DNA from 3 places in the Arthrobacter sp. TWP1-1 genome. Region 2 is predicted to be linked to each of the others. Evidence: riboswitches for the same ligand, from Rfam matches in the RefSeq annotation. Region 2 holds a riboswitch; each other region holds the start of a gene.
The links. Region 2 has a riboswitch for thiamine pyrophosphate ahead of ACP7B9_RS10375 (ECF transporter S component). Riboswitches for the same ligand answer to the same signal wherever they lie in the genome.
Positions count from the first base shown of each region.

Region 1: it holds a riboswitch for thiamine pyrophosphate, as region 2 does, so the genes downstream of both, thiD (bifunctional hydroxymethylpyrimidine kinase/phosphomethylpyrimidine kinase) here and ACP7B9_RS10375 (ECF transporter S component) in region 2, are expected to answer to the same signal.
Region 3: it holds a riboswitch for thiamine pyrophosphate, as region 2 does, so the genes downstream of both, thiC (phosphomethylpyrimidine synthase ThiC) here and ACP7B9_RS10375 (ECF transporter S component) in region 2, are expected to answer to the same signal.

Region 1 is NZ_JAFCXC010000002.1:656,633-664,012, reverse strand. It holds gene ACP7B9_RS06350 (Rne/Rng family ribonuclease) at 1-2,340, shown strand, start outside; TPP riboswitch at 2,496-2,594, shown strand; gene thiD (bifunctional hydroxymethylpyrimidine kinase/phosphomethylpyrimidine kinase) at 2,584-4,164, shown strand; gene rplU (50S ribosomal protein L21) at 4,560-4,868, shown strand; gene rpmA (50S ribosomal protein L27) at 4,926-5,183, shown strand; gene obgE (GTPase ObgE) at 5,357-6,970, shown strand; gene proB (glutamate 5-kinase) at 6,985-7,380, shown strand, end outside.
Region 2 is NZ_JAFCXC010000004.1:358,440-365,819, forward strand. It holds gene ACP7B9_RS10365 (energy-coupling factor transporter transmembrane component T family protein) at 1-568, opposite strand, end outside; gene ACP7B9_RS10370 (ABC transporter ATP-binding protein) at 565-2,136, opposite strand; gene ACP7B9_RS10375 (ECF transporter S component) at 2,139-2,777, opposite strand; TPP riboswitch at 2,824-2,944, opposite strand; gene ACP7B9_RS10380 (DUF4235 domain-containing protein) at 3,112-3,372, shown strand; gene mnhG (monovalent cation/H(+) antiporter subunit G) at 3,465-3,827, opposite strand; gene ACP7B9_RS10390 (monovalent cation/H+ antiporter complex subunit F) at 3,824-4,090, opposite strand; gene ACP7B9_RS10395 (Na+/H+ antiporter subunit E) at 4,096-4,737, opposite strand; gene ACP7B9_RS10400 (Na+/H+ antiporter subunit D) at 4,734-6,362, opposite strand; gene ACP7B9_RS10405 (Na(+)/H(+) antiporter subunit C) at 6,359-6,901, opposite strand; gene ACP7B9_RS10410 (Na+/H+ antiporter subunit A) at 6,898-7,380, opposite strand, start outside.
Region 3 is NZ_JAFCXC010000003.1:166,251-173,630, forward strand. It holds gene ACP7B9_RS07225 (hypothetical protein) at 55-507, opposite strand; gene ACP7B9_RS07230 (VOC family protein) at 564-1,448, opposite strand; gene ACP7B9_RS07235 (GNAT family N-acetyltransferase) at 1,504-2,010, opposite strand; TPP riboswitch at 2,061-2,171, shown strand; gene thiC (phosphomethylpyrimidine synthase ThiC) at 2,168-3,910, shown strand; gene ACP7B9_RS07245 (alpha/beta fold hydrolase) at 3,990-4,739, opposite strand; gene ffh (signal recognition particle protein) at 4,875-6,455, opposite strand; gene ACP7B9_RS07255 (glucose-6-phosphate dehydrogenase) at 6,762-7,380, shown strand, end outside.

The sequences.
Region 1 (7,380 bases), on a different contig from region 2:
GATGCTGACGATGATGAGGGATTGGACGACGGCGTGACCTCCCGTCGCCGCCGTCGCCGCCGTCGCGGCGAGCAGGACCTAGAACTGACGGGCGGCACCGACGAGGATCCGCCCAACACCGTCACGCGCGTCCGGGCACCCCGCACCCCCGTAGAGACCACCGCCAGCACTTCGGACCGTGTCACGAGCCTGCGCGGCTCCACCCGTTTGGAAGCTAAGAAGCAGCGTCGCCGTGACTCACGCGATTCGGGCCGCCGCCGCACGGTCATCACCGAGGCCGAGTTCCTGGCCCGCCGTGAGTCTGTTGACCGTGTCATGGTTGTCCGCCAGAGCGATGACCGGATCCAGATTGGTGTCCTCGAAGACGGCATTCTTGCCGAGCACTTCGTTTCCAAGACGCAGCAGGATTCATTGATCGGCAACGTCTACCTTGGCAAGGTCCAAAACGTTCTGCCCAGCATGGAAGCCGCCTTCGTAGACATTGGACGCGGCCGCAACGCCGTGCTGTACGCCGGTGAAGTTGACTGGGACGCCGCTGATCTCAAGGGCCAGCCGCGCCGCATTGAGAACGCGCTCAAGTCAGGCGATTCGGTTCTCGTGCAGGTCTCCAAGGACCCCGTGGGTCACAAGGGTGCCCGCCTGACGAGCCAGATCTCCCTGCCCGGCCGCTACCTGGTGTTTGTCCCGGGTGGTTCCATGACAGGCATCTCACGCAAGCTGCCCGACGTCGAACGTAACCGCCTCAAGCGCGTCCTGAAGGACCACCTGCCCGAAAATGCGGGCGTCATTGTGCGCACGGCGGCCGAAGGTGCCAGCGAAGAAGAGCTCACGAATGACATCAACCGGCTGCGCGCCCAGTGGGAAGGCATCAACGAGCGGGCTTCCTCGCACAAGACGCTTGCCCCCGAAATGCTGTACGGCGAGCCTGACCTGACCATCAAGGTTGTCCGCGACGTCTTCAACGAGGACTTCTCCAAGCTCGTTGTTTCCGGTGAAGACGCCTGGGACACCATCGAGGCCTACGTAACCTATGTTGCCCCGGATCTGCTTGACCGCTTGGAAAAGTGGACGAAGCCCGATGACATCTTCGCCGTGCACCGCATCGACGAGCAGATCAACAAGGCCCTTGAGCGCAAGGTCTTCCTGCCGTCGGGTGGTTCGCTGGTCATTGACCGCACCGAAGCCATGACAGTTGTTGACGTCAACACGGGTAAGTTCACCGGATCCGGTGGCAACCTTGAAGAGACCGTCACGAAGAACAACCTTGAAGCTGCCGAGGAAGTTGTTCGCCAGCTGCGCCTGCGCGACATCGGCGGCATCATCGTCATTGACTTCATCGACATGGTCCTTGAATCCAACCGCGATCTGGTGTTGCGCCGTCTCGTCGAATGCTTGGGCCGTGACCGGACCAAGCACCAGGTTGCCGAGGTGACCTCGCTGGGTCTGGTGCAGATGACGCGTAAGCGCATGGGTACCGGTCTGCTGGAAGTCTTCGGCGAGCTGTGCCCCTCCTGCGCCGGCCGCGGCATGGTCACCCACGAGATCCCCGTGGAGCACCGCCGCACCCACAGCCCCGCTGTGGAAGTAGCCCAGATCCATGCCCCGGCGGCGCCGAAGCAGGACAACCGCGAGAACGAGCGCACGGCCAACCGGTCCACTCGCAGCGAACGCAAGCGCAACCGCAACCGCGGCCAGCAGCCTGAGATCGAACCGCAGCTTGAGCCCGCACCGGCTCCTGTCGCCGATGAGGTTGCTGACGCTGCCAAGGCGCAGAAGGCTCACGAGGCACGTGCTGCACTGGCCAATATTGCCGCTGCGGCCGCCGCTTCGCACCAGGAGCGCGTCGCCGCCGAGCCCAACCATGCTCCCGTCATTGAAGAGGCCGACGCCGCGACTCTCACCTTGGGTGGGGAAGCCATTGAGCTGCCCCGTGGACACCGAAGTGAAAGCAGCGATTTCTCCGGCACCAACAATGCAGATCAGGCCGCCGCACTGGCGGATCTGACCCAGGCGCTGGATCAGCTGGTGGCACCGGGCCAGGGTGAATCTTCACAGCGCGTATCTTCACAGGGCGAATCCTCACAGCGCGAATCCTCACAGGGTGAGAATGCCGAGGGCGGCAACAACCGTTCACGCTCACGCCGGGGACGCCGCAACCGCAGCGCCCGTAGCGCACAGGGCGGAGCCGACATGGCTGTGGAAACGTCAGCTCAGGCTTCTGCCGGGCAGGGCTCCACGATTCATAGCAGCGTTGTTGCCGACAAGCCCGTTGTGCCGGTTGCCAAGAAGGCCTCCGAGCCGATCATCCTTGGCGTGGGAGTACCCGCTTCCGAGCTCTAGCCTGCGCTTCTGCGTTTGACTAGCTTGGCTAGTTTGACTAACTAGTTGGCCTGAACAAGCAACCCGCACACGATGTCCCAATGCACCGAAAGGCGCATTATTGGGTCATCTTGTGCGGGTTGCTTGTTTAAAGCAGGCGCGTGCGCACTAGGGTGGAATGCGACACGGGGTGCCAGGCCACAAGGGCCGGCTGAGACAATACCCGTTGAACCTGCCCGGTTAGCACCGGCGAAGGGATGTCCCATGACAACCAGTACCGTAGTGCCTGCTGCCCACGAGCCTGCCCACGACACTGCGCACGAGCCTTCGGTCAACGTGGCAACTGCCGTGAAGCATCCCAGGATCCTGAGCATTGCCGGCTCAGACCCCTCTGGCGGTGCAGGCATCCAGGCTGATATCAAGTCCATTTCCGCTCATGGTGGTTACGCCATGGCCGCCATCACAGCATTGACGGCCCAAAATACTCAAGGGGTGCAGGGCGTCCACATTCCGCCAGCTTCATTCCTCACCTCGCAACTCGATGCGGTGGCAGCGGATATCGCCTTGGATGCAGTGAAGATCGGCATGCTAGGCAACGCGGCGGTGATGAACGCGGTGGGGGACTGGCTTGCACGGACCCGTCCCGCCGTCGTCGTACTGGATCCGGTGATGGTGGCCACTAGCGGTGACCCGCTCGTGACGGCGGGAACACGCGAGGCGTTTCTGGAACTGCTGACGTTCACCCATCTGGTGACTCCCAATCTCCCGGAACTTGCCGTCCTGCTGAACCGTGCCGAAGCCAGCAGCTGGCACGAGGCGGTGGAGCAGGGGCGCGCGCTTGCCGCCGAACATCACGTCATGGTTCTGGTCAAGGGCGGGCATTTGCCTGGAACTCAATGCCCCGATGCGCTCGTGTGGCCCGACGGCTCGGTGCGCGAGTTCGACGGCGCCCGGATAGAAACCGCCAATACTCACGGCACGGGCTGCTCGCTTTCCGCGGCAGTAGCCACGCTCCAAGCGCAGACAGGCGATTGGGTCGAAAGCGTGCGGAGGGCCAAGGAGTGGCTCGGCGGCGCCTTGGCATCGGCCGGAGAATTGGAGGTCGGTTCCGGCGCCGGCCCCATCAATCACCTATTCGCCTTATGGGGGAGTGCCGCTCCTGCCGGCGAAACCTTTAGCAGGGAACTGTGGGCGGACTGTGCGCCCCAGCGAACAGCCATCTTCGAGCTGGACTTTATCAAGGAGTTGGCCGCCGGCACGCTCGGCCGTAACCACTTCGCCTACTATCTGGCGCAGGATGCCCAGTACTTGGCCACCTACTCCAGGGTCCTTGCCCGGGCGAGTGCACTGGCACCGACAGAAACCGAGCAGAAGTTTTGGGCAGGAGGGGCGCAGAACTGCATCGATGTGGAGCTGAGCCTGCACCGCGACTGGCTCAGCAAATACCCGCTGGACTCTCCCCAGGGTCCCGTGACAAAACACTATGTGGACCACCTCCAGGCCGTTGCCTTCGGCGGCAGCTACGGCGAAGTGGTCGCAGCCGTTCTGCCCTGTTACTGGCTGTACGCCGAGGTTGGGCGCGTACTTCACGCCGACTACCTCGCCTTTGAGGGCGAACACCCTTACGGGAGCTGGCTGGCAACGTATGCGGATGAAGATTTTGCCAAAGCTACGGAAAAGGCCATTAGCATCACCGATGCGGCAGCACGGCGAGGTTCGGCCAGTGAACGCCAACGGATGCGGGAGGCATTTGCCCATTCCGCCCAGTACGAGGTTGACTTCTTTGCGGCACCACACCTCCACGTCGAGGCAGTCAAAGCAGCCTCAGTGACGTCAAGTGATTAACCACACCCAGCTCTGAGGCACAAATTCGGCGCGTCCGGGCCCTAAATGTCATAAATCGGCAACAAGCGCGCTAAAGTTGCTGAGTACGGTTTCTACGATCCTCACGGGTTTCCGAAGTAAACATGTTTGCTTGGACGCAGTGTTGGGAGTCGAAACTAGTCTCATTTGCCCCCGAAGCCAGAATTAGCGTATTCTTGTTCTTCGGTGCTTACGCCAACACCTAGGGCAACCACTCATGGTAGAACTCCATTGAGGTCCACGGCGTTGAGGCACATAGTGTGCATCCTGTTTTTGTTCATTCTTGAACAGCGGGTGCATGCGGTTGGCAGGGATCAAATATGATCCGCGCCGGCATAAAAACTTTGTAATAAACGTCGAGAGAAGTGAGTTCCCCAGTGGTGTACGCGATTGTCCGCGCAGGCGGCCGTCAAGAAAAGGTTTCCGTAGGAGACCACGTGACCATGAACCGCGTCCCCGGTGGAGTTGGCAGCACGCTTGAGCTGCCCGCTTTGCTCTTGGTTGATGGTGACAAGCTCACCACAGCCGCGAAGGACCTGGCTAATGTGAAGGTTACGGCTGAGAAGTTGGAGGATCTTCGTGGACCGAAGATCGTCATCCAGAAGTTCAAGAACAAGACCGGCTACAAGAAGCGCCAGGGTCACCGTCAGGAACTGTCCAAGGTCAAGATCACCTCAATCGCTTAATAAGCATTGACGTTCGATCCACTTAGATACTTTTAGTAAAAAGGCAGGCATTTTCAAATGGCACATAAAAAGGGTGCGAGTTCCACTCGCAACGGTCGTGACTCCAACGCTCAGTACTTGGGCGTAAAGCGCTTCGGCGGTCAGGTTGTCAAGGCTGGCGAAATCATCGTTCGCCAGCGCGGCACACACTTCCACCCCGGCGTTAGCGTCGGCCGTGGCAAGGACGACACGCTGTTCGCATTGGACGCAGGCGCAGTCGAGTTCGGCACGCGTCGTGGACGTCGCGTTGTGAACATCGTTGCAGCTACGGTCTAATACCGAAGCTTTTCCAGTGGAGCGAGCCGCATGGCTCGCTCCACTGGCTTTTAACACAAGTATTTCAACAGCAGCATTTTTCAACATCAGCAGCGCCGACCGGAAACGGGGCGCTCGCTAAGTAGCGGACTAGAATTAGTACGCAGTAGCAAGTTCTATTCAAGGAGATTTCAGTGGCCAGCTTTGTTGACCGGGTTGTTTTGCACGTATCCGGCGGGACTGGCGGCCACGGCTGCGTTTCCGTTCACAGTGAGAAATTCAAGCCCTTGGGCGGGCCCGACGGCGGTAAGGGCGGCGACGGCGGTAGCGTCACGTTCAAAGTCAGCGACCAGACCACCACCTTGCTTGACTTCCACCACGCACCTCACCGCCGCGGCGGCAACGGCCAGCCCGGCATGGGCGACTGGCGCGACGGCAAGGACGGGGAATCCCTGATCCTTGAAGTTCCCGACGGCACGGTCATTAAGGACAAGGACGGCAACGTCCTCGCCGACCTCGTTGGCATCGGTTCGGAATATGTTGCTGCAGCCGGTGGCCAGGGTGGACTCGGCAACAACGCCCTTTCCTCACTGAAGCGCAAGGCTCCGGGCTTCGCCCTGTTGGGCATCGCCGGAGAAGACCAGGACATCGTCCTCGAGCTGAAGTCCATCGCCGACATCGCTTTGGTTGGCTTCCCGTCCGCCGGCAAGTCCAGCATCATCGCTGCCATGTCCGCGGCCCGGCCCAAGATTGCCGACTACCCCTTCACCACCTTGATCCCCAACCTTGGCGTAGTCCAGGCTGGCGATATCCGCTTCACCATGGCTGATGTCCCCGGACTCATCGAGGGTGCCAGCGAAGGTAAGGGCCTTGGCCACAACTTCCTGCGCCACGTCGAGCGTTGCGCAGCGATTGTGCACGTCCTTGACTGTGCAGCCCTAGAGGCTGATCGCGATCCCATTAGCGACCTAGCTATCATCGAGCGCGAACTGGACAAGTACGACGTCGACATGAGCTTCGCAGGAACCGATGGCGAAGTGGTGCCCCTGAATGCCCGCCCCCGCCTGATTGCCTTGAACAAGGTCGATTCTCCCGACGGCCGCGACATGGCCGAATTCGTCCGTGGCGACCTTGAGAAGCGCGGCTACCGAGTCTTCGAAGTGTCCGCAGCCAGCCATGAGGGCCTGAAGGCTCTGGGCTATGCCATGTCCGAGATTGTCACGGCGGCACGCAAGGAGCTCGCCGAGGTCGCCGTCAAGGTTACTCCGGTGATCCTGCGCCCCCGCGCCATCAACGAGACCACGTTCACCATTGTCCGGGAAGAGCGCAACCTGTCTCCGCTGTTCCGCGTTCGCGGTGAAAAGGCTGAGCGTTGGGTTGAGCAGACCGATTTCCAGAACGAGGAAGCCATCGGCTACCTTGCCGACCGTCTGGCGAAGGCTGGCGTCGAGAAGGAACTCTTCCGGATCGGTGCTACACCCGGAGACACCGTGGTCATCGGCGGCGACAACGGCATGATCTTCGACTGGGAGCCCACCATGATGGGTGGCGCCGAGCACCTCGCCGCACCCCGTGGTACCGACCTGCGCCTCCTTGACCTGGGCGACCGTCCTACGCGTTCGCAGAAGCGTCAGGAACAGCAGGATCGCCGCGATGCCAAGGCTGCCGTTCGTGCCGAGATGGATGCCGAGCGCAAGGCCGGAATCTGGACAGAGACCCACGACCGCGAGGCCACGAAGGCTCAATTCATCGAAGCCGATTTGGCTGCTGAAGGTGAATCCGACGACGCTAACGCAACGCAGAACTAGTGGGCGTTGAACCCATGGGAGTCCAGGAAAACGACGAGGCCATCTCACTTAAATCACGCATGGGCATTGCCACGGCAGCGCGCATCGTGGTCAAGGTGGGATCGTCGTCGTTGACTTCGGTGGCCGGTGGCATTTCCGAAGAGGCGCTGACTAAACTTGTGAACGTTTTGGCGCAGCGACGCCTGACCGGAACCGAGATTATTCTTGTCTCTTCGGGAGCCATTTCTGCCGGCCTGCTCCCTTTGGGCCTGACCCGCAGGCCCAAGGACCTTGCCACACAGCAGGCCGCCGCCAGCGTGGGGCAGGGGCTGTTGATGGCGCATTACAACCGCGCTTTCCTTTCCCATGGTGTGACGGCGTCGCAGGTACTACTGACGGCAGAGGATCTGACCCGGCGACATCAGTACGTC
Region 2 (7,380 bases):
TGACGCCTCGGAATAGGCCGGGCTCGCCACCCACCCCGCGCGCGCGGCGGGCCATGCCGAGCGTTTGCCACTCGGCAACGAGCAGGCCAACCAGCCGCATCGCGGCGAGCGCCCCAAGGACAAAACGGTGCGGCAGGCGCAGCTTTTGAGCCAACGCGTCAGCCAAATCAGTGGGGTCCGTCGAGGCCAGCACAATGATCCCGGGCAAGGCAATGGCCAGCCCACGCAGGGCGATGGCAACACCGGCTTCCAATGATCCCGTGGTGAACGTTACCGGCCCCAGGGCAAGCAATAGTTCGCCGGTTTTTGGGGCCAACAGCGCCGTCCCATAGCCTCCCACCACGGCCGCAATTAAGATCGGCCAGCCCCGCATCAACAACATGCGTGCACCCAAGCCGGCCAACGGCAGCAAAGCGCATTCAAGCACCAGTGCCACAGTTGCCGAAACCCAATCCACGCTGATCAACAACACGAGGGTTACGGCCATCCCAGCACCCAGCTTGGCGAGCGGGTTGGCCCCCGCCAGCCAGGCCGTTGATCGAGGCGTGGCAACAATGTCTACACTCATCGCCGCACCGCCTTCACAGGGACACCGATTTTTCGAATTTCTGCGTCAGTTTCCTTCTCACCGAGAACCAAGCGATTCCCGCCCAGCACAGCGCTAAAGGCAGCGTCGTGCGTCACGGAGACAACGGCCGTTCCGGCATCCAAGAGTTCCGTTAGGAGCGAGGCCAGTTCTGCCCAGGTGTTGGCATCCTGGCCAAAGGTTGGCTCGTCCAGGATCAGCAGCTGCGGGCTGGCGGCCAAGACTGTTGCCACGGATAGCCGCCGTTTCTCCCCTCCGGAGAGCGTGAACGGGTTCGCATCGGCCAGATGGTCAAGCCGCAAACGGACCAGCAAATCATCCACGGCGTCGCCGCCATGACCCAAAAGCTTCGGCGCAAACAGCAGCTCTGCACGGACACTGTTGGCAACAAATTGATGTTCGGGTTCCTGAAAAACCGTACCGATCCGGCTGATCAACTCCAGGCCGCGCCACTTCAGCGGCTGAGGTCCCGCCCCACGGGCAAGCCCCGGTAGAGCCACCAATTCGCCTGCCGCCGGCGCCAACAATCCGGCAAGGGTCAGCGCCAGCGTTGACTTGCCGGACCCGTTCGGCCCGGTCACGCTCAACGCCTCGCCTGCCCGCACCTGGACAGAAGGTACGACGGCGGCCGGAACCACAGGGTGACGCCGCCGTCCCTTGGTGCGGGAGACAGCAAGAGCCGACGCCTCCAGCAATAGGTGATTGCCGGCGTCGTACGCATCCAAGGCGGGAGAACTCCTTGGCCGGACAGCGGGGATGTACCCCGGCACCCAGATCCCAGCCGCCGCCAACAGCTCACGGCTCTGCGCCATGACGGTTGCGGGCGGACCGTCGAAGAGAATTCCGCCGGGCTCACCCATCCGGGCAGGGGCAAGAACGACGATCCTGTCGACGACATCGAGCCACACGGAGACCCGGTGCTCCACCACCACCAAGGTTGCTCCGGTTTCATCCAGGCTGCGGCGCACAGCATCGCGCACCTCAATGACGCCCGCGGGATCAAGATTGGCCGTGGGCTCGTCCAGCAACAGCAGCCCGGGACGCATGGCCAGCATTCCTGCCAGCCCAAGGCGCTGCTTTTGCCCGCCGGACAGGGCCGAACTTGGATGATCCAGAGGAAGGTTCAGCCCAACGGACTCGAGCGCTGCGCTGACCCGGCGCCAGATTTCATCGCGCGGCACGGACAGGTTCTCCGCGCCGAAGGCCACGTCGTCGCCGATGCGCGAGAGTACAACTTGCGCATCCGGATCCTGCTGCATCAGGCCGGCCCGACCTCGGGATTCCGCTACCGGACGGCCGTCGATGAGCAGTTCACCGGATTCGTTGGCGTCCTCGTCATCGCCCAGCACGCCCGCAAGGGCATGGAGCAGCGTGGACTTGCCGGCCCCGGAAGGGCCCAACAGCAGGACCCGCTCCCCCGGCGCAATCTCCAGATCAAGATCGTGGACGGCACGGCCGGTGCGGCCCGAATGCTGCCATCCCCAGCCCTTGGCGCTGATCCGCGCCGGCGCACCAAGGTGCGCCGTGGCGTGATGTTGCGCCGAACCCATGGCTACACCGCGCGTTCGGTGGCGGCGCCGCGCGATGGCAAGCTCGCCAGTGCGCCCGTGCGGGCCAGTCCGCGCACAGCAAGCCAGGAGAGCAGGCCGGCAATGACGGCACCGGAAATCATGGCGAGGACAACGTAGACGGCCTTCCATTCAAAGGCCCACGGTGCGTTGTAGACAATGCTGTCATTGAGGCCCATAGCCAATCCGGCAAGGGCGCCGGCCAGCAGTGCCACGGGGAGCGTGAACTTGCGGTAGCGGAAAGCGGCAAATGCCAACTCGGCACCGAGACCCTGCACTAGGCCGGACAGCAGCACGGTGAAGCCAAAGTGTGTTCCCAGCAGACTTTCAACGATGGCCGCGATCATCTCGCAGTAGAGGGCGGCTCCGGGCTTGCGGATGACCAAGGCGCCGAGGACGCCGGCAATCAGCCAGCCGCCACCGTACAGGGCGCCCAACGGCGGAAAGGCGACCGTGATGGCGCTGATAATCCCGTACCCGGCTGACCAGAGCCAGAAAATGACGCCCACGGCAACGCCGAGAACCGAGACCACAACGATGTCGACCACGCGCCACGTGGACTTACGGACTTCTTGCGTGCTCTTTTGTTGCGCGGCGTTTTCGCCCGCGAATGACTTGCTCATGTTTCCTCCTTTTCAGGAGGGGCGGCTGCGGCGGTATTTCCGCGCAACCGAAGAGAACTCGACTCCCTTCGCCGGTACTAGCCGGAGCAGGTTCGAGGGTCTGCGGCGAACCGCACTCTCAGCGCCGGATCCTTAGGAATAAGGATGACGCTCCCCTGTCGTGTTTGAATTGCGGCTCCAGTTTACATCCAGCCCTGACCCGGGAACTAATGTCCTGCGTCATGAGCGGCCGCAGTCTGCAGCAAGCCTCGTTTGCCGCGCCGCTTGAACGCGTTAGGCTGGCCATAGGGTTTCCGCCGATTGCGGACCGCACCGAACACGTAAGGAGTCCTTCATGAATATTGTTTTCAAATTGCTCGGAACCGGAGTGAGCCTGGGTGCCGGGTTTGTTGCCAGCAAGCTCGTAGACACGGTCTGGGAGAAAAGTACCGGCAATAAGCCGCCCAAGGACGGAGCGGATCTGGAGAACAGCCTCCGCTCGGCGCTAATATTTGCGCTGGTCTCCTCCGTGGTGGCGGCCATTATCCAGACCGTTGCTGGGCGCACCACCCAAAAGGCAATCGCCCGCTTCAACAAGCACCCCGAAGAAGTCTAAGCAGGTGAGGCCCCGTCCGGTGCGTCGTACGACGCCGGACGGGGCCTTTTGCGTGCTGGCAAGGGTTGCGCCGTCCTGGGTTGCGCGCTGAACTACTTCCGCGCGTCGTCCTCGATAACGGCGGCTACCACCTGATCGAGCTCGTCCACACTGAGCAGTTCCGGGCGCCGGTGCTTGGTGCGGTAGCCGGCACGGCCCACCATATGGGCCGACACGGGCACGGTGAGCAGCTGGAAAAGCCACGCAACCAGCAAGATCGGCAGCAAACTCCACGAGCGCATTTGCAGGCCAATGGCGGTTAGCATCAACAGCAGCCCCAAAACCTGGGGCTTGGTGGCCGCGTGCATGCGACTCATCAGGTCTGGAAAGCGCAGCAATCCAATCGCCGCCGCAAGACTCATCAAGGCCCCCAACAGCAAGGCGATGGCCGTCAGGACATTGAGAAAAGTGTTCATCCGTCCTCCTTCTTGTGCGCCACGAAGCGGGCAACTGTGACAGATCCAATGAAGCCAATCACCGTCAACACCACCAGCAGGGCAAGATTGTCGGTGTGTTGATTCATGGCCATCTCCGTGGCTAGCGCGGCTCCGAAAATCGCCAGCAGAACATCGGCCGCAATCACGCGGTCAAGCAGTGAGGGCCCCTTGGCGATTCGGTAGATCGTGCCGGCCGAGGCGAGGGAAAGTATCGTGGCAACAACGATGACAACAATATCCATGGCTGTTAGTGCACCCCCTTGGACGTACCGGCCGCAGTGCTTCCGGACCGCATCTGGTCCGCATAGGTGACCATGGATGCTCCTGTTTTCTCGGCTTTAACCATGGCCAGCTCTTCTTTTGTCCCCATGACCTGGATCAGCCTGGCTTCGATGTTTTGAATGCCGCTACGAACCTTGTCCACGGACTCGGGCGTGGGGGTGTTCATGGCGTGGATATAAAGGGTGGCGCATCCCCTGTCGACCTCCACCACCAGCGACCCCGGAATGAGTGAAAGCACGTGTCCAACGGCTGTCATGAGCAGATCCGAGGGGCTGCGCAATGGAACCGCAATCACGGCATTGCGAATTCGTGGCCCCTTGATCAGCGCCCAGAACAGCACCTGGAAGCTGGCAACCGTGACTTCCTTGACGAACCACAGCGCGAGTGTCACTGCGCGCAGCACGTTGAAACGGCCACTCAATTCAATGGGCGGCAGGTAGAAAATCTGGGAGACGGCAAGGGCGATCAATGCCCCGAAGAGCAGATTCCCGGCACTAAAGTCCTGCCACAGGGCACCCCACACCACCACCAGCCACACCAGCAGTGGTAGTTTCTGCAGGAACTTAGGCTTGCGCCTGTCCTTCGTTTCATGTGTTGATTGGCTCATGGCGTGCCCACCCCACTGCCCATAACGGCCTCGATGTACGGTGTGCGCGCAAGCATGTCGGTGGCGGCTTCCTGACTGAGGTCAAGAAGCGGCCCGGCGAAGAAGGTCAAGGCAAGTCCCAGAACCACCAGCCCCATGGTGGAGTACACCATCATCTTTGGCAGGATCGGAACCTCGTTTTCTCCAGAAAAACGTCCCTCGGTGGCATCTACATACTTGCTGGTACGCAGCGCACGCATGCTCGGTGCACCCGATGAATCCGGCGCGGTGGCCAGCAGCACGGGATCTGGATCCTCGGCGTCGACCGTACTACGCCAGAACACGCGGTTCCACACGCGGGCCATGGCCAACAGCGTGAGCAGGCTGGCCACCACGCCACCCACCACAACGGCGTAGGCCAGTGGTGAACCATCGGCCACCCCAGCCTGCAGCAACCCCAGTTTGCCAATGAAACCCGAGAACGGCGGAATGCCGGCAAGGTTCATGGCCGGGATGAAGTACAGGACCCCCAGAACGGGCGACAACTTCGCCAGCCCACCCAATCGCGTGATGGAAGAATTACCACCCCGGCGTTCAATCAGACCCGTCACCATGAACAAGCTGGTTTGGATGGTGATGTGGTGGATGACGTAAAAGATGGTTGCGGCAAGCCCCAACACCGATGAAAGAGCGACGCCGAAGATCATGTACCCGATGTGGCTCACCAAGGTGAAGGAAAGCATTCGCTTGATGTCTGTCTGAGCCAGGGCGCCGAGAATTCCCACGATCATTGTCAGCAAAGCAACTATTAGCAGCGCCGAGTTGAAGTCATCTGTGGGAAAGAGCAGGGTTTCCGTTCGGACAATGGCATAGACGCCGACCTTGGTTAGCAACCCGGCAAACACGGCCGTGACCGGCGCTGGCGCCGTGGGGTAAGAGTCAGGGAGCCAGAAGGAAAGAGGGAAGACGGCCGCTTTGATGCCAAACGCCACGAGCAACAACACATGCAGCAGGTTCTGCGTCCCTGGATCGAGCTCGCCAAGTTTCACGGCCAAGTCGGCAAGGGTCACCGTGCCTGTGGCTCCGTAAACCATGGCGATGGCGATCAGGAACAGTAGCGAAGAAACCACGCTGACAACCACATAGGTAATGCCGGCCCGGATGCGTGATCCGGTGCCACCGAGCGTCATGAGCACATAACTGGCTGTCAGTAGGATCTCAAAGCCAACATAAAGATTGAACAGGTCACCAGCAAGGAAGGCGTTGGAGACACCGGCTACGAGGATCAGGTAGGTGGGGTGGAATACCGAGACCGGCCCGCCTTCTTCGCCGTCGGCCGCACCCTGCCCCGTGGCGTAGGCAAGGACGGCCAAGCTGACGGCCGATGAGACGACCAGCAGCAGGGACGAGAACTGGTCGGCCACCATGACGATGCCGAAGGGAGGCGCCCAACCGCCCAACTGGACCGCGATGGGTCCGGACTGCCAAACGCTGGCGAGGACCCAGACCTCCAGGAGCAAGGTGATGGTCAGGGTGCCGAGGCTCACCCGGCGCTGGGCGCGTGGGTGTTTGATCAGGACGAACGCAAGAGCCGCCCCGAAAAAAGGCAGGACTACGGCAAGCGGGGCCATACTGGCGACGTTCATTCCTTGTTCTCCTCGGGCGTCACTGGGTGGACACCGTTTTCACTGATTGTTGATCCATGCGCAGCCACTATTCTTTTGGGGCCAATGCCAGGAACGGTTTCCCGCTTCGCGAGCGGTTGATCGTTTTCGTGGAAGTCGGAGATTTCCACGGCAATTTCCGAGTCTTCCTCGTCGTCGTAGATTTCCTGCTTGGCAACGCGAATATCTTCCATATCCACTTGGATGTGGTCGGCATTACTCAGCAGCCAGGAGCGGTAAATCAAACTCAGCATGAAGGCCGTGACAGCAAAGGAGATCACAATGGAGGTCAGAATGAAGGCCTGCGGAAGGGGGTCGTTAAATTCCGTGGGCGGAATATCTTTGTTGAAGATCGGCGCCAGTCCGGCGTAGCCGCCAGTTGTTAACAGCAGCAGATTCGTTGCGTTGGCCAGTAGCATCAGGCCCAGCAAGACGCGGGTCAGGCTTCGCTCGAGCAGGAGATAAATACCCACCGCGTAGAGCACTCCCATGACCAGCAATAAGGTGAGATTCACGCTCATCGTCCCACCTCCAGTGGCTCGTCGTCCTCGATCAGCTCGGTGCCGCCGGTCCCGTCTTCTTCGTGTTGGTCAATCTCAGAACCCAGGCTGCGCAGGACATCAACCACCAGGCCGACCACCACTAGATAAACGCCAATATCAAAGAGCGTGGAGGTCACAAATTTCACGTGCCCAAAGATGTGCAGATCAAAGGCGATAATGGCGCTTTGGAAGACGTCCCCGCCGAGAAACAGCGGGCCCACGCCCGTCAGGGCTGCAAGCGCCAAACCGACACCCAGCAACGTTCCCGCTGAGATCCGGGTTGCCTCGGCCAACTCAAAACGCCCACCCGCCAGGTAGCGAATAGTCAGCGCCAGCCCGGCCACAAGCCCCCCGGCAAAGCCTCCGCCGGTGGCATTGTGACCTGCCAACAGGAGGTAGATGGAAATAACAATGATGCTATGGAAGACCAGCCGCGTGACAACCTCAATGATGATGGA
Region 3 (7,380 bases), on a different contig from region 2:
CCACACGCCCGAGGGCCCCGCTGCGAGCTTGCGAGCAGTGGGAGGGCGTGGGGCCTATGAGGCCGAGTAGAAGAACAGGCCCATCTTGGCGTTGCCTTCTGCGGCCGAGAGGGCTGCAGCAGCCATTGCGGTGAGGGCGCGCAGCAGCGGCTCGGTGACCTCGGGCGTTGACTCCATCTCCTCGGCGGCGGCCCATTCGGCAGCCAACTCCACGATGTCTTCGGGATCCTCGGGTGCGTTGAGCTCGGCGAAAACCTCAAGGAGGGCATCCGGCACGGCGAACAGGGTGTCCAGTTCAATGTCAACGAGACTGAGTTCTGCCGCGACACCTGTTGCGTGAACCCTCTTGACGGCAAATTCGCCAAGCACTTCAATCTCAAAATCGCTCAGGCCTGGGGTCGGCAGTACGGGTACATCGATCGATGGCGACTTTCCGGACTCCCGTGCCTTGGCTCGGGCTACTGCCTGATGGTGGTCGGCGATGAAGAACTCAGAGTAATTGGCCACGCACAAGCCTTTCGTGTTGGTGGTCCGGCCCCATCCAGCGCCGGAGCGCCCGCCGACTACTTGGCGGACTGTACAGAATCAACACTAACGCGAATTCGGTTGTTCCACGGATCATTGAACGTGATCTCGGCGCCGGTGTTGGCGACGGCAATGTTGTGGTGAGTCAAACGCTCATGGAGGGATCCGACGTCGTCCTTGCCCGGCAGCTGGATGAGCACCTCACCCAGGCCGAGGGTGTCCTTACGGGGACCGGCGCCGCTGCTGTTCCAGACGTTCATGGCCATGTGGTGGTGGTAGCCGCCAGCGGAAACGAACAAGGCCTGGCCGTGGAAGCCGGAGGTCTTCTCGAAGCCGAGGGTATTGACGTAGAACTGCTCAGCCGTCTTGATGTCGCCAACCTGCAGGTGGACGTGCCCGATATCGGCAGCTGACTGCCGCTGGCCCACAACGGATTCCTCGGTGAGGTGTTGCTGAAGGTAGTGCTGGGGCGACAGGGCCAGGGAGGCCATTTCAACTTCACCGTTCTTCCAGCTCCAGGCATCGCGGGGACGATCCCAGTACAGCTCAATGCCGTTGCCCTCAGGATCGGTGAAGTAAAAAGCCTCGGATACGAGGTGGTCGGCGCTGCCGGCAAAGGCCTGCGGGCTGTACTGGGCTGCGGTTGCCACGGTGGCGGCAAGGGACGCTTGGTCGTTGAAAAGCAGCGCAGTGTGGAACAGTCCGGCTTCGCCGCGTCCGGGAATGTGCAGGCCACCGGCGGGCTGCAGATGCACCAGCGGAGTGCTGCCGCGGCCCAGGTACTGGCCACCATCGGCTTCGGCAACGATATCGAGCCCGAGCGCCTTCTGGTAATAGTTGCTCATCATCGTCATGTCACCAACCTTGAGCATCACGGTGCCCATCGTAAGGTCGGCGGAAAGAAGGTCGTTCTGTGCAGTCATGATGTCTCCAAGGTTTGTTGTACTCATATAGTAGCAAACTACTTGAAGCTTCAAGTTATTCCGGAGCGGTTAGTTTTATTTTCATGACGATGCGCCTGCCCACGATATCCAGGGCGGTCTCCTGTTCCCGCCGCTTGGCCAGCCCAGGAGTCCACTCCCCGTGTGGAAGCTCACTAAATCCACAACTGACATAAAAGGGTGCATTGAAGGGAACATCGGTAAAGGTGCACAAGGTCATGGAATGAAAACCCGCCTCGAGGGCCCATGCCTTGGCCGCGCTGACCAGGGACCGGCCGATCCCCTGCCGCGCATACTCCGGGCTGACAGCCAACTGCTCCACATGCGCCTGACCGTCCACGATTTCCAACCGGATAAAGCCCGCCGGTGGCCGCCCAGCAACCATAATGTGAAACGCCGCCGCGTACTCGGCCGGTAGTGCCGGCGGCGGAAACTCAGAAATGTTCATGGGCGGATCCAGCGTTTCAAAGGCAGCGTCGGCCTCGGCCTCGATGGAGGGCAACAGCGCGAACTCACTCAGTGCGGCAGGACGGATTTCAAGCATGCACCGATCCTACGGCTTGACAGCGGCCCCCGTTGATCGTGTAGCTTCGACTCTGACCACACGGGAGCCCCGAAGCAGGGGCTGAGACATGGGCTGAAGCTGCCCTGGACCGTTGAACCTGTCCGGGTAATGCCGGCGAAGGAAGTGAGTTTCACCCATGAGTTTCACCGAACAAAGCCCTGCCCACACGCTTTCTTACCTCAAGGACGAACAGCACGGGCTAAGCGTTCCGGTAACATCCATTTCACTGGACGACTCGGCACCGGGGCGCCCAAATCCACCCATTCAGGTGTACCGCACCGCGGGGCCGGGCAGCGACCCGGTCCGCGGGCTGCCGCCCTTGCGGGATCCCTGGATCAAGGATCGGGAGGACACCGAAAATTACCAAGGGCGCGGGCGTGAACTGCTCGACGACGGCCGCTCGGCCCAGCGGCGCGGCGCAGCATCCGCGGAATGGCAAGGCACGCAACGCACTCCCTTGCGATCCCTGGCAGGGCGCACGGTGACCCAAATGCACTACGCAAGGGCCGGCGTCGTCACTGCCGAAATGAGGTTCGTGGCGCTGCGCGAAAATTGCTCCGTGGAGCTCGTTCGCAGCGAGCTGGCGGCCGGCCGGGCCATCATTCCCAGCAACATCAACCACCCCGAATCCGAACCCATGATCATTGGCAAGGCGTTCCTGGTGAAGATCAATGCGAACATCGGTAATTCGGCCGTCACGAGCTCCATTGCCGAAGAGGTGGACAAGCTGCAGTGGGCCACACTGTGGGGTGCTGACACCGTCATGGACCTTTCAACCGGCGATGACATTCACACGACGCGTGAATGGATCATCCGCAATTCGCCGGTTCCCATTGGCACCGTGCCCATTTATCAGGCGTTGGAAAAGGTCAATGGTGAAGCCCACAACCTCACATGGGAAATTTTCCGCGACACCGTGATCGAACAGTGTGAGCAGGGCGTGGACTACATGACCATCCACGCCGGAGTGCTGCTCCGCTATGTCCCGCTCACGGCCAACCGGGTGACCGGCATTGTCTCCCGCGGTGGATCCATCATGGCCGGATGGTGCCTTGCCCACCATCAAGAGAATTTCCTCTACACGCACTTTGATGAGCTGTGCGAAATTTTTGCCCGCTACGACGTCGCGTTCTCCCTGGGCGATGGCTTGCGTCCCGGCTCAACGGCCGACGCCAATGACGCTGCCCAATTTGCCGAGCTGGATACCCTGGCCGAACTGACGAAGCGGGCTTGGCGCTACGACGTCCAGGTCATGGTGGAGGGGCCGGGCCACGTCCCGTTCCACCTTGTCCGCGAGAACGTTGAGCGGCAGCAAGAGCTCTGCGATGGCGCGCCGTTTTATACATTGGGGCCGCTCGTCACTGACATTGCGCCGGGTTATGACCACATCACGTCCGCGATCGGCGCGACCGAAATTGCCCGGTACGGTACGGCAATGCTGTGTTATGTGACGCCCAAGGAACACCTGGGATTGCCTAACAAGGATGACGTCAAGACCGGTGTCATCACCTACAAGATCGCTGCCCACGCGGCCGATATGGCCAAGGGGCATCCCGGCGCCCGGGACCGCGACGACGCATTGTCTAAGGCCCGCTTTGAATTCCGCTGGCGCGATCAGTTCTCGTTGTCATTGGATCCTGCCACGGCCGAGGCCTTCCACGACGAGACGCTCCCTGCAGAACCTGCAAAGACCGCGCATTTTTGTTCCATGTGCGGTCCGAAGTTTTGCTCCATGAAGATCAGCCAAGACATCAGGGATACCTATGGAACGGCCGCGCAACAAGAGAACATAGTTGGCGGCATGGCGAGCAAGAGTGCAGAATTCCTGGCCGCCGGAGCCAAGGTGTACCTGCCTGAATTGGTGGTCCCCCGGAGCTAAATGCGCTGCGATAGACGCGCTGCGTCAGGCGCTGGCAGCGTTGGGGGCTGCCAGCGTCAGGCGTCAGGCGCTAGCGGTGTCAGGCGTGCAGGGCGTCTTCCTGGGCGGCAACAAACGCGGAGATCATCTCCGCGCCCTGGGGGTTGTCATGCGGGCGGTGGCCACCGGGGGCCACCCGGTGGACGGCCCCTGTTGTGGTGAGATACTCCGCGATCTCCTCATAGAGGGGCTCCCAGCCACCGGTCAGCACCAGCGTCGGAACTCCGGGAACAATATGCAACGGGGCTTCCCACTGAGGCGCCTGCAGGTGGATGCGTGCTGCGATCCTGGCCGAAGACTCGGCCGGGACCGGCCGCACCACACCTGCGGCACCGGGGCTGTATCCGGCCCGGCCGGGCCCAGCCATGGAAGCTGTCACTCGTCGGAATTCCGCAGAGAAGGCCATATCCGACAGTTCCGCGCTGCGGGCAAACAGTGGCTCAACGTACTCGCGGTACGCGGCGGTGGCCGGGAGTTCGGCCGTGAGAGACAGCAGCGCCGGCTCCACCAAAATCAGTGACTTCACCAACTCGGGACGTTCCACGGCCGCCATCACGGCCGCTATGGCGCCTTGTGCGTGGGCAACAATGTGCCCACCCTCACCCAGGGCGTCAATGACAATACGGGCATCGGCCTCAAAATCCGTGGCCACGGGAGGTTCGACGGCGTCAAAACCGGTCCGCTTGAGAAAGAGGCAATCGTAGTTCCCGGCTAAGAGATGTTGGGCCGGCCAGGCTGCAACACCATAGCCGTCCATGCCGTGCACAAACACAATCCGGGTTTTACTCATTGGTGCAGGTTACCGGATGGCCCTGACAAATTGCCCGATTTCGCCGCAGAGCCGAAGGCCACAAAAAGCGAAAGGCCCCGTCCGGCGTCGTAATTCAACAACTTTCGACAACACGGACGGGGCCTTGAAGCAAAACTACTTGCCCAGGAACTTCTCAAAACCCTTGGGCAGGTTCAGGCTGCTGGGATCGAAGTCCTCGGCACCTGCGCCGGCACCAAAAGCTGCTCCCGTGGGCAAGCCCTTGGGCGCGTTGGCCTTCTCTTGCGCGGCCTTCAGCTCGGCAGCAGCCTTCGCCGGGTTACCTGACTTGGCCTTCTTCTTGGGGCTCTGCTTTCCCTTGCGGGCGCTGTTGAAGCCGCCGGGGCCGGCCATGCCGGGCATGCCCGGAATGCCGCCACCCTGTGCCATCTTCTTCATCATCTTCTGGGCCTGGCCAAAACGCTCCAGCAGGCCGTTGACCTCGGAAACGTGGACACCAGAACCCTTGGCGATGCGGGCGCGGCGTGAACCGTTGACGATCTTCGGGGCTACACGCTCGTGCGGGGTCATGGAGCGGACGATGGCCTCGACGCGGTCGATCTCGCGCTCGTCGAAGTTCTCCAGCTGCTGACGCATGCCGGCGGCACCGGGCATCATCATGAGCATCTTCTTCATGGAGCCCATTTTGCGAATCTGCTGCATCTGGGCCAGGAAGTCATCCAGGGTGAAGTCTTCCTGGTCGGCGAACTTCTTCGCCATCCGCTCGGCTTCGCCCTTGTCCCAGTTCTTCTCAGCCTGCTCGATGAGCGTGAGCACGTCACCCATGTCAAGGATGCGGCTGGCCATGCGGTCGGGGTGGAACAGCTCGAAGTCGTCCAGGCCCTCGCCGGTGGAGGCGAACATGACTGGCTTGCCGGTGATGGAAGCGACCGAGAGGGCTGCACCACCGCGGGCGTCGCCGTCGAGCTTGGTCAGCACAACTCCGGTGAAGTTGACGCCTTCGTTGAACGCCTGGGCCGTGTTGACGGCGTCCTGGCCGATCATGGCATCGATGACGAAGAGGACCTCGTCCGGGTTGATGGCGGCGCGGATGTCCGCGGCCTGCTTCATCAGCTCGGCGTCGATTCCCAAGCGGCCGGCGGTGTCAACAATGACGACGTCGTACAGCTTGGACTTGGCCTCGGCCAAACCGGCCATGGCAACGGCTACGGGATCGCCTGTGGCTGACTCAAATTCGCTGGACACACCCGGGTGCGGTGCGAAAACGGGGACGCCTGCGCGCTCACCGTTGACCTGGAGCTGCTTGACGGCGTTGGGGCGCTGCAAATCTGCGGCGACCAGAAGGGGGCTGTGGCCCTGACCCTTGAGCCACTTGGAGAGCTTTCCGGCGAGGGTTGTCTTACCGGCACCCTGCAAACCAGCCAGCATGATGACGGTGGGCGGGTTCTTGGCCAGGTTGATGCGGCGGGTTTCCCCACCGAGAATCGTGACGAGTTCCTCGTTGACGATCTTGACGATCTGCTGCGCCGGGTTCAGCGCCTCGTTGACCTCGGAGCCGAGCGCACGTTCGCGCACCTTGGCGGTGAATTCGCGAACTACCGGAACGGCAACGTCGGCATCCAGCAGGGCACGGCGGATCTCGCGCACTGTGGCATCGACGTCGGCCTCGCTGAGCCGGCCCTTGCCGCGGAGGTTTTTGAAGGTTGCTGTCAACCGGTCAGATAGGGAGTTGAACACGCGCCGCGTACTTCTTTCGTCAGGGATTAACCGACGCCCGCGCGGACCGGCCATAAGGCCTGCCCGCGCATACGGCGCGGCAATTTCGATTTTCAGGATGAGACCGGCGGAGGGCGTTTTGCGCCACCCCACTCCCTTTCCTGAGGGACTCAACTATCAAGGGTACCAACTTGCGAGCTCCTTCGCTGCACGCGCCGCCAACGGATTCCGATTGGCTTCCCATGAACTTTCCGTCAACAAAAATTCGATCGTTCCCTGCGCAAGGGTGCTGAATTTCCAGTTCCTTAGTGGCATGCTGATTGCGTGATGAAAACCTCTTCTGAATCAGACCCCCAGTCCACTGCCACGCACGACGCCGGGTCCCCGGCCAACGCGCCCAGCCCCGGTGGGCGCATCAAGACTTTGGTAATTTTGGGCGCCTCCGGCGACCTGACCGGCCGGCTGCTGCTGCCCGGTGTTGCCCGCCTGATCGCCTCGGGCCGTGCGCCCGGGCTCAGATTAGTGGGCGCTGGCAACGATGCGTGGCCTGCCCAACAGTGGCAGGACAGGCTCACGGAGAGCTTTGCCGATGCACTTGCCCCGGGTGGCGCCTCAACGGAGGCAGGAATTGCCGAGCTAAAGACGGTTCAGAAGGACAGCACGTACCACCAGCTCGATGTCACGGCCAAGGGCGCATTGGGTGCGTTCCTGAAGGACGTTGAGGGGCCAGTGGCACTGTACTTTGCCCTGCCGCCGGCCGTCAGCCAAAAGGCCTGCGAGATTCTCGCCAAGAAGGATCTGCCTGCCGGCACCCGGTTGGTCATGGAGAAGCCGTTTGGCTCAAGTACCGAATCGGCGCAAGAACTTAACGCCACCTTGGCCCGCCTAGTGCCCGAGGATCACATCCACCGCGTGGACCACTTCCTGGGCAAGTCCACGGTTCTGA